3 regions of the Streptomyces sp. NPDC060232 genome follow, and region 2 is predicted to be linked to each of the others. Evidence: riboswitches for the same ligand, from Rfam matches in the RefSeq annotation. Region 2 holds a riboswitch; each other region holds the start of a gene.
The links. A riboswitch is a leader RNA that binds a small molecule or an ion and turns the genes downstream of it on or off. The one in region 2 is predicted to bind thiamine pyrophosphate.
Positions count from the first base shown of each region.

Region 1 (4,320 bases), on a different contig from region 2:
ACGGTGCGTGGTGCGGCCCGGATCGACCAGGCTCAGCGCGGTCTCGCGCCGGCGCACGGTCCATGCGTGCAGGGCGAGGATCGCGCCGATCGCGGCGAACTGCACCATCGTCAGGACGGCGGCCGTCGACAGGTCCAGGAGCTGCGCGGTCTGCCGGTAGACCTCCACCTCCAGGGTGGAGTAGGCGGGTCCGCCCAGGATCAGGACGACGCCGAAGGAGCTGAAGGTGAAGAGGAACACCATCAGGGACGCCGCGGCCACGGCCGGGGCCAACGCGGGCAGCGTCACCCTGCGCCAGGCGGCGAACCGGCCGGCGCCCAGCACCCGCGCGGCCTCTTCCTGGCGCGGGTCGAGCTGGGCCCACAGTCCGCCGACCGTGCGGACGATGACGGCGTAGTTGAAGAAGACGTGCGCGAGCAGGATCGCCCAGACGGTGGTGTCGAGGCGGACGCCCGCCAGTTCGTCCAGCAGTCCGCCGCGTCCGAGCAGCGCCAGGAAGGCCGTGCCGACGACCACGGTCGGGAGCACGAAGGGAACGGTCACCACCGCCCGCAGCAGCTGCTTGCCGGGGAACTCGAAACGCGCGAAGACGTACGCGCCGGGGAGTGCGATCAGCAGGGTGAGCACGGTGGAGGCGAGCGCCTGCCAGGTGGTGAACCACAGCACGTCGGCGATGTCGGGCCGGGCCAGCACCTCGCCGAGCCGGCCGAACTGCCATCCGGTGTCGGCCTTGAGGCCGCGGCCGACGATCGCGGCGACGGGGTAGGCGAAGAACAGCCCGAAGAAGGCGAGGGGGACGGCCATCAGGGCGAGGCGGACGGCGGTGGCCCGCCCGCTCTCGCCCTGTCCGGGTACCCGCCCCGGTCCGGGGACCGGGGCGGCGTCCGCCGACGCCGCGCCCGGCTCCTTCGTACCGCTTACTTCACGACGAGCGCGGTCCATGCCTTGACCCACTGCTCACGGTTCTCGGCGATGGTCTCCGGAGTGACGCTCGTAGGCTTCTCGACCACCACACCGTGCTTGGTGAACAGCTCCGGCAGCGCGGCGTCCTTGACCACGGGGTTCACGAACATCTGGAGCGGCATGTCCTCCTGGAACTTCTTGCTGATCAGGAAGTCCACGAGAGCCTTGCCGCCCTCCTCGTTCTTCGCGCCCTTGAGCAGGCCCGCGAACTCGATCTGGCGGAAGCAGGTGCCGGTGGCGACGCCCGTCGGGGCCTCGGCCGGCTGCGGCTCGCCGTACAGCACCTCGACCGGCGGGCTGGAGGCGTAGGAGACGACCAGCGGGCGGTCGCCCTTGGCCTTCTTGCCGCCCGCCGAGCCGGAGAAGCGCTCGTTGTAGGCCTGCTCCCAGCCGTCGACGACCTCGACGCCGTTGGCCTTCAGCTTGCTCCAGTAGTCCTTCCATCCCTCCTCGCCGTACTTGCCGACGGAGGCAAGCATGAAGCCGAGGCCGGGCGAGGAGGTCGCGGCGTTCTCGACCACCAGCAGGTTCTTGTACTCCGGCTTGGTCAGGTCGTCCAGCGTCTGCGGCGGGGCGATCTTCTTGTCGGCGAAGTAGGCCTTGTCGTAGTTGACACAGATGTCGCCGGAGTCGATCGGGGTGACCCGGTGCTCCTTGTCGAGCACGTACTCGGGCTTCACCTCGCCCAGGCCCTTGGCCTCGTAGGGGGTGAAGATGCCGTTGTCGAGGGCGCGCGAGAGCAGGGTGTTGTCCACGCCGAAGAAGACGTCGCCGCGCGGGGAGCCCTTGGTGAGGATCTCCTGGTTGAGGGCGGCGCCCGCGTCCCCGGACTTCAGGACCTTGACGGTGTAGCCGCTCTGCTGCTCGAACTCCTTCAGGACCGACTCGGTCACGTTGAAGGAGTCGTGGGAGACCAGTGTGACGGTCTTGGACTTCGGGGCGTCGCCCGCGCCGGCGGGCTTGTCCTTGGCGTCGCCGCCGCAGGCGCTGAGCGTGGTGACGCCCAGCGCGGCCGCGAGCGCCGCGCCCGCGATCTTCCTGGTGGTGCTCATCGGTGAATTCCTCCTGGGATGTCCAGGAGAAGACGCGGCCCTGCCCGGCGCTCTGTCGGAGCGGACGCCGGGCAGGGCGCAACAGCAAGAGTGGTGACCGAACTTCCTACCCCGAATGACCGGGGCGAGGTTCAGAGGGTCTGCGGATGACGGATACCGCACTCTCAGCGCTGTGGCGCTCCCCTGTCGGAATATGCAATTGGTTCGGCCACAGGGTACCCCGTGGCCGAATGTGGCCGGCCGGAAGCGCAGGTCAGCGCTCCGAGGCGGCCAGCTGGCCGCACGCGCCGTCGATCTCCTGGCCGCGGGTGTCACGCACGGTCACGGGCACGCCGTGGCGGGCGATGGCCTCGACGAAGGCCTTCTCGTCCTCGGGGCGCGAGGCGGTCCACTTGGAACCGGGCGTCGGGTTCAGCGGGATCAGGTTGACGTGTACGCGCTTGCCCTTGAGCAGCCGGCCCAGGAGGTCGCCGCGCCAGGCCTGGTCGTTGATGTCGCGGATGAGGGCGTACTCGATCGAGATCCGGCGGCCGGACTTCTCGGCGTACTCCCACGCGGCGTCGAGGACCTCGCGGACCTTCCAGCGGGTGTTCACCGGCACCAGGGTGTCGCGCAGCTCGTCGTCCGGGGCGTGCAGCGAGACGGCGAGACGGCACTTGAAGCCCTCGTCGGCGAAGCGCAGCATGGCCGGGACCAGGCCGACGGTGGAGACGGTGATGCCGCGCTGGGACAGGCCCAGGCCGTCGGGCTCGGGGTCGGTGAGCCGACGGATCGCGCCGACGACGCGGTTGTAGTTGGCCAGCGGCTCGCCCATGCCCATGAAGACGATGTTCGACAGCCGGGCGGGGCCGCCGGGGACCTCGCCGTCGCGCAGCGCGCGCATGCCGTCGACGATCTGGTGCACGATCTCGGCGGTGGAGAGGTTGCGGTCCAGGCCCGCCTGGCCGGTGGCGCAGAACGGGCAGTTCATACCGCAGCCGGCCTGCGAGGAGATGCACATGGTGACCCGGTCGGGGTAGCGCATCAGCACGGACTCCACGAGCGTGCCGTCGTGCAGCTTCCACAGGGTCTTGCGGGTGGTGTCGTCGTCGCAGCTGATGTGCCGGACGACGTTCATCAGGTCCGGGAGGAGCTCCTGCTGGAGCTTGGTCCGCGAGCCCGCGGGGATGTCCGACCACTGCGCCGGGTCGTGCGCGTAGCGGGCGAAGTAGTGCTGGGAGAGCTGCTTGGCCCGGAAGGGCTTCTCGCCGATCGCGGCGACCGCCTCGCGGCGCTCGGCCGGAGTCATGTCGGCGAGGTGCCGGGGCGGCTTCTTGACCCCGCGGGGAGCGACGAAGGTGAGCTCACCCGGAGCGGGACGGGGGGCCATGCGGTACTCCTCAGTACGACGAGGTGGGGGTCACCCCGCGCGTGCAGGGCCGGTCCGCGGCTCGGCCGCTGGACGGAAAGGGCGCGCCGCGTACACGCGGCGCGCCCTCCAGGATAACCCGGCCGGGGCCCGGTCAGCCGGTGCCGACGAAGGCGGCCAGCAGCAGCCACACCACCGGGGCGGTGGGCAGCAGCGAGTCCAGCCGGTCCATGATGCCGCCGTGCCCCGGCAGCAGTGTGCCCATGTCCTTGATGCCCAGGTCCCTCTTGATCATCGATTCGCCCAGGTCGCCCAGGGTGGCGCTGACCGCGACCGCGAGGCCGAGCAGCAGGCCCTGCCACCAGGCGCCGCCGTCGATCAGGAACTCCATGCAGAGCGCGCCGGCGCCCATGGCGAAGGCCACGGCGCCGAACAGCCCCTCGCGGGTCTTGCCGGGGCTGATGCGCGGCGCGAGCTTGGTCTTCCCGAACCGCCAGCCCACCGCGTAGGCCCCGGTGTCGCTGACCACGGTCAGCAGCAGGAAGGTGATCACGCGCTGCGGCCCGTCGTCGGCGGTGAGCAGCATCGCGACGAAGGTGGCCAGGAAGGGCACGTAGAACGCCGCGAAGGCACCCGCGGTGACGTCCTTGAGGTAGTCCTCGGGCGGTTCGGTCATCCGCCACACCAGGACGGTCAGCACCGTCAGCGCCATGGCGATCCAGGCGCCCTCGGCCCCGCGGACGTATCCGGCGATGACCATGGCCGCGCCACCGACCGCGAGCGGGACCAGAGGGGCCTTGATGCCCTTCTGCTCCTGGAGCCGCGAGGTGAGCTCCCACAGGCCGACGACGACCGCGACGACGATGACGCCGACGAAGACCGCCTTGACGATCAGGAGCGAGGCGAAGATCACCGCGCCGAGACCGACGCCTACCCCTATCGCGGCGCGCAGGTCCC
Region 1 covers NZ_JBHXAG010000002.1:425,581-429,900, reverse strand. Annotated here, with positions in the region: gene ACFWFZ_RS05750 (ABC transporter permease) at 1-804, opposite strand, end outside; gene ACFWFZ_RS05745 (thiamine ABC transporter substrate binding subunit) at 918-2,015, opposite strand; TPP riboswitch at 2,101-2,210, opposite strand; gene rlmN (23S rRNA (adenine(2503)-C(2))-methyltransferase RlmN) at 2,269-3,384, opposite strand; gene ACFWFZ_RS05735 (phosphatidate cytidylyltransferase) at 3,518-4,320, opposite strand, start outside.
Region 1: linked by a shared signal. The riboswitch ahead of ACFWFZ_RS05745 (thiamine ABC transporter substrate binding subunit) and the one ahead of thiC (phosphomethylpyrimidine synthase ThiC) in region 2 are both predicted to bind thiamine pyrophosphate.

Region 2 (4,320 bases):
GCCGACTTCCGTGAGACGGGATACGCGCACGCCATCGGGCAGTGCCTGCTGGGCCAGCTCGACGAGGGCGCGCGCAAGGACTATTACGACCGCCATCCGGTAGAGGCCATCACCCCTTATACCGTGCGCGATCTGCGGTCCTTGGAGCACCGGATCGGGGCCCTCGGGCGAATGCAGCCTGTAATCGAGCGACAGGAATATGCCCTCGGCACGGTCTGTGCCGCCATCCCGATCACTGCCGGGGATGCGGCCGCAACTATGGCCATTTCCCTGCCCCTGCATCAGGAGGATCGATTGCTGTATGTAGTCAATCGACTACGGAGTGAAGTAGGCGCGCTGTTGAGCACCCTCTCGTTCTCTATCAGTATCTGAAAACTCACTCCTTGTGATCTGCTAGCGCTTCCACCACTCTTGTCAAGAGGGCCCTGGGGGATCATTCCTGGCCACTTCCACTACAGCGGGGTAGTCAATGCGCGAGTCGGTACAGGCAGAGGTCATGATGAGCTTCCTCGTTTCCGAGGAGCTCTCGTTCCGGATCCCGGTGGAACTCCGGTACGACGCCCGTGATCCCTACGCAGTCCGCCTGACCTTCCACCTTCCCGGAGACGCGCCCGTGACCTGGGCGTTCGGCCGGGAGCTCCTCCTCGACGGCATCAACAAGCCGTGCGGTGACGGCGATGTGCACATCGCCCCCACCAGCCCCGAGGAGTTGTCCGACGTCCACATCCGGCTCCAGGTCGGCGGCGACCGGGCCCTGTTCCGTGCCAGCGCGGCACCGCTCGTCGCGTTCCTCGACCGCACAGACCGGCTCGTTCCGCTCGGACAGGAGCGGAACACGGGCGACTTCGAGGAGCACCTGGACGAGGCGCTCGGCAGGATCCTGGCCGAGTCGAAGCAGAACGAGCAGAACGCCGGCTGAACGGCGGCTCGGACCGGATCGCCACTCAGACTCCATCGCCGCGGACTGAGCCGCAGCCGCAGCTCCTCCTGAATCGCAGCTCCTCCTCCTGAGCCGCAGCTCATCCTGAATCGCGCCGCTCAGGGCTGAACCGCTGTTCAGCGCTTGCGCCGTCGGCCCCGGCCGCGGACCGGTCCCGCGGCCGGGGCGACGGCCGGGGATGCCGGCCGGTCGGCCGAAACCACCAGCGCGGCCAGCGCGGTCGTCACGGGCACCGAGGCCACCAGCCCGATCGAGCCCACGAGGGTCCGCACGATCTCCACCGCGACCAGCTCGCTGTTCGCCACCGATCCCATGCTGCTGTTGGCGATCGAGAACAGCAGGAGCAGAGGAAGCGCGGCGCCCGCGTAGGCCAGCACCAGGGTGTTGACCACCGACGCGATGTGGTCGCGGCCGATCCTGATGGCGGCCCGGTACAGGGACCGCGGCCCCATCGACGGGTCGGCCTGGTGGAGTTCCCAGACCGCCGAGGTCTGGGTGACCGTCACGTCGTCGAGCACACCCAGCGAACCGATGATCACGCCGGCGAGCAGCAGGCCGCTCATGTCGATGTCCGGGTAGAGCCCGTGGATCAGCCCGGTGTTGTCGTCGGTGTTGCCGCTGAGGAACGCCCAGTCGATGAACACCGAGCCCAACAGGCCGATCAGCAGCAGCGACACGAGCGTGCCGAGGACCGCCACCGACGTACGGGCGGTCAGGCCGTGACACATGTAGAGCCCGATCAGCATGATCGCGCTCGCGCCCACCACCGCGACCACCAGAGGGTTCGACCCCTGGAGGATGGCGGGGAGGATGAAGAGCGTCAGCACGCCGAAGCTGACGACCAGGGCGATCAGGGCGAACAGCCCGCGCATCCGCCCGACGAGCACGACCGACAGCGCGAAGATGCCGGCCAGCACCGCCAGCGGGAGCTTGCGGTTCACGTCGATCACCGAGTACTGGAGGTCGCGCGGCGCGTCCGGGGCGTACGCCACCACCACCTCCTGGCCGTCCGCCAACTGCCGTGGCGCGCCAGGCTGGACGATCTCCACGAAGGTGCGGCCCTTGTCCGGCCCGCTTCCGATCTCGACGGTGGCCTTCTTGCACTCGCCGGTCTGCGCGCCCCGGGCCTCGCCGCCCGACGGGGCGGAGGCCCCGCCGGCCGCCGGCACCTGCGCGGCGTTCACGGATTTGCAGTCGACGTGTTCCAGCGAGACGACCTTGGCCTGCTGGGTCTGCCGGTCGAAGCCCACCCCGGTCCGCTCGTGGCCGGGCGTTCCGCCCGGCCAGAGCACCACCAGGCCGACGAGGACGGCGACGGCGAAGGGGATCAGTACGGCCGCGATGACCTTGCGCAGATGCTTCGAGACGGGGGCGGCGGGGCCGTGGCCGTGACTGTGGGAATGCCCGGAGGAATGCCCGTGGCCGTCGTGCGCGTGGCCGGCGTGGGCACTGGGCTCAGGGGGCTCGGTGGGGGGCTGCGGCGATGACGTCACCAGCAGATCATCGCAAGAGATGAGGGGGCCCACTGTTCAGCACGCCATGGATGACGCTAGCGTGGGGGCTACTTTGCACAACGCGGGAGCTCGGAGCACCGGGCTGAGAGGACGCTGATCACCGTAAGCGCATCACAGATGCGTGCGGGAGGAGGCTGCGTCGACCGCCGAACCTGTTACCGGGTAATGCCGGCGTAGGGAGATAGGTCTCATGACCATTCAGGACGCACGCACGCCTGCCGTCAGCCAGGAGGCCGACGGCTCGACCGAGCGCAAGCCGGGCTGGCACAAGGGCTACGTGGCGGGCTCCCGCCCCGACATCCGGGTACCGGTCCGCCAGGTCCACCTCACCAACGGCAAGGACGTGACGCTGTACGACACGTCCGGTCCGTACACCGACCCGCAGATCGAGACCGATGTGCGACGGGGTCTCGCGCCGCTGCGCGAGAACTGGATCATCGGCCGCGGCGACACCGAGGAGTACGCGGGCCGCCCGGTCCGCCCGGAGGACGACGGCATCAAGCACACCTCGCCGCGCGGTGGCCTCAAGAACCTCGACGCGGTCTTCCCGGGCCGCCCCCGCCAGCCCCGCCGGGGCCGTGACGGCGCCGCCGTCACGCAGCTCGCGTACGCCCGCCGGGGCGAGATCACCCCGGAGATGGAGTACGTCGCGATCCGCGAGAACGTCTCCCCCGAGGTCGTCCGTGAGGAGATCGCCGCAGGCCGCGCGGTGCTCCCTGCGAACGTGAACCACCCCGAGATCGAGCCGATGATCATCGGCAAGAAGTTCCTGGTGAAGGTCAACGCCAACATCGGCAACTCCGCCGTCACCTCCTCCATCGAGGAGGAGGTGGAGAAGATGACCTGGGCGACCCGCTGGGGCGCGGACACGGTCATGGACCTCTCGACGGGCCGCAACATCCACACCACCCGCGAGTGGGTACTGCGCAACTCTCCCGTGCCGATCGGCACCGTGCCGCTCTACCAGGCGCTGGAGAAGGTCGACGGCCGCGCCGAGGACCTCACCTGGGAGATCTACAAGGACACGGTCATCGAGCAGGCCGAGCAGGGCGTCGACTACATGACGGTCCACGCCGGCGTGCTGCTGCCGTACGTGCCGCTGACCGCCCGCCGCAAGACCGGCATCGTCTCGCGCGGCGGCTCGATCATGGCTGCGTGGTGCCTCGCGCACCACAAGGAGAACTTCCTCTACACGAACTTCGAGGAGCTCTGCGAGATCCTGGCGACGTACGACGTCACCTACTCGCTCGGCGACGGCCTGCGCCCCGGTTCCATCGCGGACGCCAACGACGCGGCCCAGTTCGCCGAACTGAAGACGCTGGGCGAGCTCAACACCATCGCCAAGCGCCACAACGTCCAGACGATGATCGAGGGCCCGGGCCACGTCCCGATGCACAAGATCAAGGAGAACATCGACCTCCAGCAGGAGATCTGCGAGGAGGCGCCGTTCTACACGCTCGGCCCGCTGACCACGGACGTCGCGCCCGCGTACGACCACATCACCTCGGGCATCGGCGCCGCGATGATCGCCTGGTGGGGCACGGCCATGCTCTGCTACGTCACGCCCAAGGAGCACCTGGGCCTGCCCAACCGCGACGACGTCAAGACCGGCGTCATCACGTACAAGATCTCCGCGCACGCGGCGGACCTGGCCAAGGGGCACCCGGGCGCGCAGGAGTGGGACGACGCCCTGTCCGACGCGCGGTTCGAGTTCCGCTGGGAGGACCAGTTCAACCTGGCCCTGGACCCGGACACGGCCCGTGAGTTCCACGACGAGACTCTTCCCGCCGAGCCGGCCAAGACCGCGCACTTCTGCTCCATGTGCGGTCCGAAGTTCTGCTCGATGAAGATCTCTCAGGACATCCG
Region 2 covers NZ_JBHXAG010000012.1:165,934-170,253, reverse strand. Annotated here, with positions in the region: gene ACFWFZ_RS19440 (IclR family transcriptional regulator) at 1-372, shown strand, start outside; gene ACFWFZ_RS19435 (SsgA family sporulation/cell division regulator) at 470-919, shown strand; gene ACFWFZ_RS19430 (YibE/F family protein) at 1,057-2,433, opposite strand; TPP riboswitch at 2,506-2,651, shown strand; gene thiC (phosphomethylpyrimidine synthase ThiC) at 2,645-4,320, shown strand, end outside.

Region 3 (4,320 bases), on a different contig from region 2:
CGTGGGGGACGAGGCTTCGGCGAAGCGGCGTTGGGGGATGCGGCCCGCCCGGTGGGCGAGGCGGCCCGCCGAGACGGCGTCCCGCATGGCGGACGCCATGAGGACCGGCTCCTGTGCGCGGGTCACCGCCGAGGCCAGCATCACCGCCGCGCAGCCCAGTTCCATCGCCAGGGCGGCGTCGGAGGCGGTGCCCGCGCCGGCGTCCAGGATCACCGGGACCTGGGCCCGCTCCGTGATCAGCTCGAAGTTGTGCGGGTTACGGATGCCCATGCCCGACCCGATGGGGGAGCCGAGCGGCATGATCGCCGCGCAGCCCACGTCCTCCAGCTTGCGCGCGAGCACCGGGTCGTCGTTGGTGTACGGCAGGACGGTGAAGCCCTCGTCCACCAGGATCTCGGCGGCGTCCAGCAGTTCGACGCCGTCGGGCAGGAGGGTCCGTTCGTCCGCGACCACCTCCAGCTTGATCCAGTCGGTGCCGAGGGCCTCCCGTGCGAGCCGGGCCGTCAGGACGGCCTCGCCCGCGGTGAAGCAGCCGGCCGTGTTCGGCAGGACGGCGATGCCGAGCTTGGTGAGGACGGAGAGGACCGAGCCCTGCACGGTGGGGTCCAGGCGGCGCATGGCCACGGTGGTGAGTTCGGTGCCGGACGCGACGAGGGCGCGTTCGAGCACGTCCAGGCTCGGCGCGCCGCCCGTGCCCATGATCAGGCGGGAGGAGAAGGTCCGGTCGCCCAGGGTGAAGAGGTCGTCGGCCATGCCGGTCAGCCTCCCTGGACCGCGGTGAGGATCTCCACGCGGTCGCCGTCGCCCACGTGGGTGGCCGGCCACTGCCCCCGCGGGACCACGGTCTCGTTGAGTGCGGCGGCCACCCCGGAGGGGGCCGCGGTCAGCGTGGCGACGACGGTGTCGAGGGTGGTGCCGGCCGCGACCTCGCGCGGCTCGCCGTTGACGGAGATGGTCATGCGTACGACTCCTGACGTGCGGCGCAGAAGCGGCCGGGGGCGAAGGGGCGCGCGATCTCGGGCAGTTCGCCGGTGACCAGCAGCTCGGCCATCGCCTCGCCGGTGAGCGGGGTCAGCAGCACCCCGTTGCGGTAGTGACCGGTGGCCAGGTGCAGGCCGGGCAGGCCGGTCGGGCCCAGCAGCGGGGCGTTGTCGGGTGATCCGGGGCGCAGTCCCGCCCGGGTCTCGGTCAGCGGGAGTTCGGTGATGCCGGGTACCAGTTCGTGGGCGTCCCGCAGGAGTTCGTACACCCCGCCCGCGGTGACGGTGGTGTCCCAGCCGAGTTCCTCGCTGGTGGCGCCGATGACGAGTTCGCCGTTCTCGCGGGGCACGAGGTAGACCTGGCTGCCGCGCACGACCGCCCGTACGGTGCGGGAGAGGAAGGGGGCGTACGCCGCGGGCACCGCGAGCCGCAGCACCTGTCCCTTGACCGGGCGTACGGGAGGCAGCACCTCGGCGGGTACGCCCGCCAGCCTGCCGCTGAGCGAGCCCGCGGCCAGGACGACCTGGTCGGCGCGCAGCTCCGTACCGTCGTCGAGGAGGGCGCCCGTCGCCCGGTCCGCGGTGGTGAGCAGCTGCTCGGCGCCCGCCCGGTGGATGGTCACTCCGGCGCCTTCGCAGGCGGCGAGGAGGGCGGCTGCGAGCCGGCGCGGGTCGACCTGGTGGTCACCGTCGACGCGCAGGCCGCCGCGCACGCCGGGGGCCAGCATGGGCTCCAGGCGGCGGCATTCGCGGCCGGTGAGCCATGCGGACTCCAGACCGCAGCGGCGCTGGAGGGCGTGGAGTTCGCGCAGGTGGAGGCGGTCGTCGGCGTCGAGGGCGACGGCGAGGGTGCCGCAGGCGCGGTAGCCGATGTCCATGCCGCCCGAGGCGGCCGCGAGCTCGGCGGCGAACCGCGGATAGCGTTCGGCGGAGGCCAGGCCGAGGCTGAGGAGGGCTTCCTCGCCGTAGTGCAGTTCGGTGACGGGGGCGAGCATTCCGGCCGCGACCTGGGCGGCGCCGCCGCCGGGTGCCGGGTCGGCGAGTACGGTGCCCAGTCCGCGCTCCGCGGCCCGCCAGGCGGTGACCAGGCCGATGATCCCGCCCCCGATGACGAGGACGTCGGATCCCCGGCCGGATCCCTTTCGAGATGAGTGCATGGGCGTCCAGCCCCTCCCTTCGCCGGCATGACCCGGATCAGGTTCGTACGGTCGGAGGCCGGCCAGCCTCCCTCTCAGCCCGGTGCGCCGGACTCCCGCGATAGGTACGGTGGCCAGACTATCCCGGCCGTGCACGGCGGGTAAGGCGGCACCTATTCCTGACGGAGCGTCAGATGATTAGGGTGGCCGCGTGAGCGAGCAGACGGAAAAGAATCAGCGCGGCGTCGTGATCGTCGGCGCCGGAATGGCCGGGGTGCAGACCGCGGTCGCCCTGCGCGAGCAGGGTTACAAGGGCCCCGTGACCCTGCTGGGAGCAGAACCCCACCAGCCCTACGACCGGCCCCCGCTGTCCAAGGCGGTGCTGCTCGGCAAGGCCGAGGACTCCGCCTTCGACGTGGACTTCGAAGGCCTGGGCGTCGAGCTCCGCCTCGGGACGGAAGTCACCGGACTGCGGGCCGCCGACCACGAGCTGGACACCGAGGCGGGACCGGTCCCGTACGAGGTGCTCGTGCTGGCGACCGGCGCGCAGCCGCTGACCCTGCCCGGCGCCGAGGGCGTCCCCGGCGTCCACCTGCTGCGCACGCTGGACGACGCGGCGCGGCTGCGCCCGGTCCTGGCGGCCGCCTCCCGGGTCGTGGTCGTCGGCGCGGGCTGGATCGGCGCCGAGTTCGCCACCGCGGCCCGGGAGGCCGGCTGCGCCGTGACCGTCGTCGAGGCGGCCGACCGGGTGCTGGCGGGCGCCCTGCCCGCCGAGGTCGCCGAGCCGATGTCGCGCTGGTACGGGCAGGCCGGCGCCGAGCTGATCACCGGCGCCAAGGTGGCCGGTGTCGGGGAGGGGCGGGTCCTCCTGGCCGACGGGCGCACCCTGCCCGCCGACGCGGTGGTCGTGGGGATCGGCGCCCGGCCCGCCACGGGATGGCTGGCCGGGTCCGGCGTGGAACGCGGCGCCGACGGTTCGGTCACCGCCGACGCGCACCTGCTGACCTCCCTGCCGGGGGTGTACGCGGTCGGCGACTGCGCCTCCTTCCCGTCCGGGCGGTACGGGGCGCGGCTGCTCGTGCACCACTGGGACAACGCCCTCCAGGGCCCGAGAGCGGTCGCGGCGAACATCCTGGCCGGGAAGCCCGCCGCGGTCTACGACCCGGTGCCGTACTTCTGGTCCGAGCAGTTCGGGCGCTTCGTGCAGTACGCCGGCCACCACGGCGGGGCCGACACCCTGGTGCGGCGCGGCGACCCGGACCAGGAGACCTGGTCGGTGTGCTGGCTGCGGGACGGGGCCCTGGTCGCGGTCCTCGCGGTCGGCCGCCCCCGGGACCTGGCTCAGGGCCGCAAGCTGATCGAGTCGGGCGTCCCGCTCGACCCGGCGAAGGTCGCGGACCCGGGCACCCCGCTGAAATCGGCCACCGCGTAGCGGACGGCCCGGGCGGGCCACGGACGGTCGGCCCGGGTACCGGCTGTCGGCGGGAGGTGGCAGGCTTGGTCTGTGACCGAGATTGACGCAAAGATCGATTCCCTCGTCCCCGACTGGCTGTACCTCCCCGACATCGCGGAGATGCTGGGCGTCGAGGTGACGCGGGTCCGCCAGATGGTCAAGGAAGGCCAGCTCGTCGCCGTGCGCCGGGGCGAGAACAGGGCCCTGCAGGTTCCGGCCCCCTTCATCGACGGAGACAAGGTGGTCAAGGGCCTCGTGGGCCTGCTGACCGTCCTGCGCGACGACGGCTTCTCCGACGAGGAGATCCTGGAGTGGCTCTTCACCGCCGACCCGACCCTGCCCGGCACCCCCGCCCAGGCGCTGAGCGAGAATCGCGGCACGGAGGTGAAGCGCCGCGCTCAGGCGCTCGCCCTCTGACCTGATCCGCAGTAGCCGCTCCACCGCGGTGTACGGGCCCCGCGCCCGTACACCGCCTCCATCACGGGGGTACACCCATGCAGCTGTCCGACGCCCGGCTCTACCTGTGCACGGACGCCCGCAAGCGCCAGGGTGACCTCCCCGAGTTCCTCGACGCCGTCCTCGCCGGGGGCGTGGACATCGTCCAGCTCCGCGACAAGGGCATGGAGGCTGGCGAGGAACTCGAACACCTCCAGGTCTTCGCCGAGGCCGCTCGCCGCCACGGCAGGCTCCTCGCCGTGAACGACCGCGCCGACGTCGCCCACGCCATCGGCTCCGACGTCCTGCACCTCGG
Region 3 covers NZ_JBHXAG010000023.1:35,471-39,790, reverse strand. Annotated here, with positions in the region: gene ACFWFZ_RS27870 (thiazole synthase) at 1-753, opposite strand, end outside; gene thiS (sulfur carrier protein ThiS) at 759-959, opposite strand; gene thiO (glycine oxidase ThiO) at 956-2,137, opposite strand; TPP riboswitch at 2,135-2,246, opposite strand; gene ACFWFZ_RS27855 (NAD(P)/FAD-dependent oxidoreductase) at 2,328-3,548, shown strand; gene ACFWFZ_RS27850 (Rv2175c family DNA-binding protein) at 3,621-3,986, shown strand; gene thiE (thiamine phosphate synthase) at 4,064-4,320, shown strand, end outside.
Region 3: linked by a shared signal. The riboswitch ahead of thiO (glycine oxidase ThiO) and the one ahead of thiC (phosphomethylpyrimidine synthase ThiC) in region 2 are both predicted to bind thiamine pyrophosphate.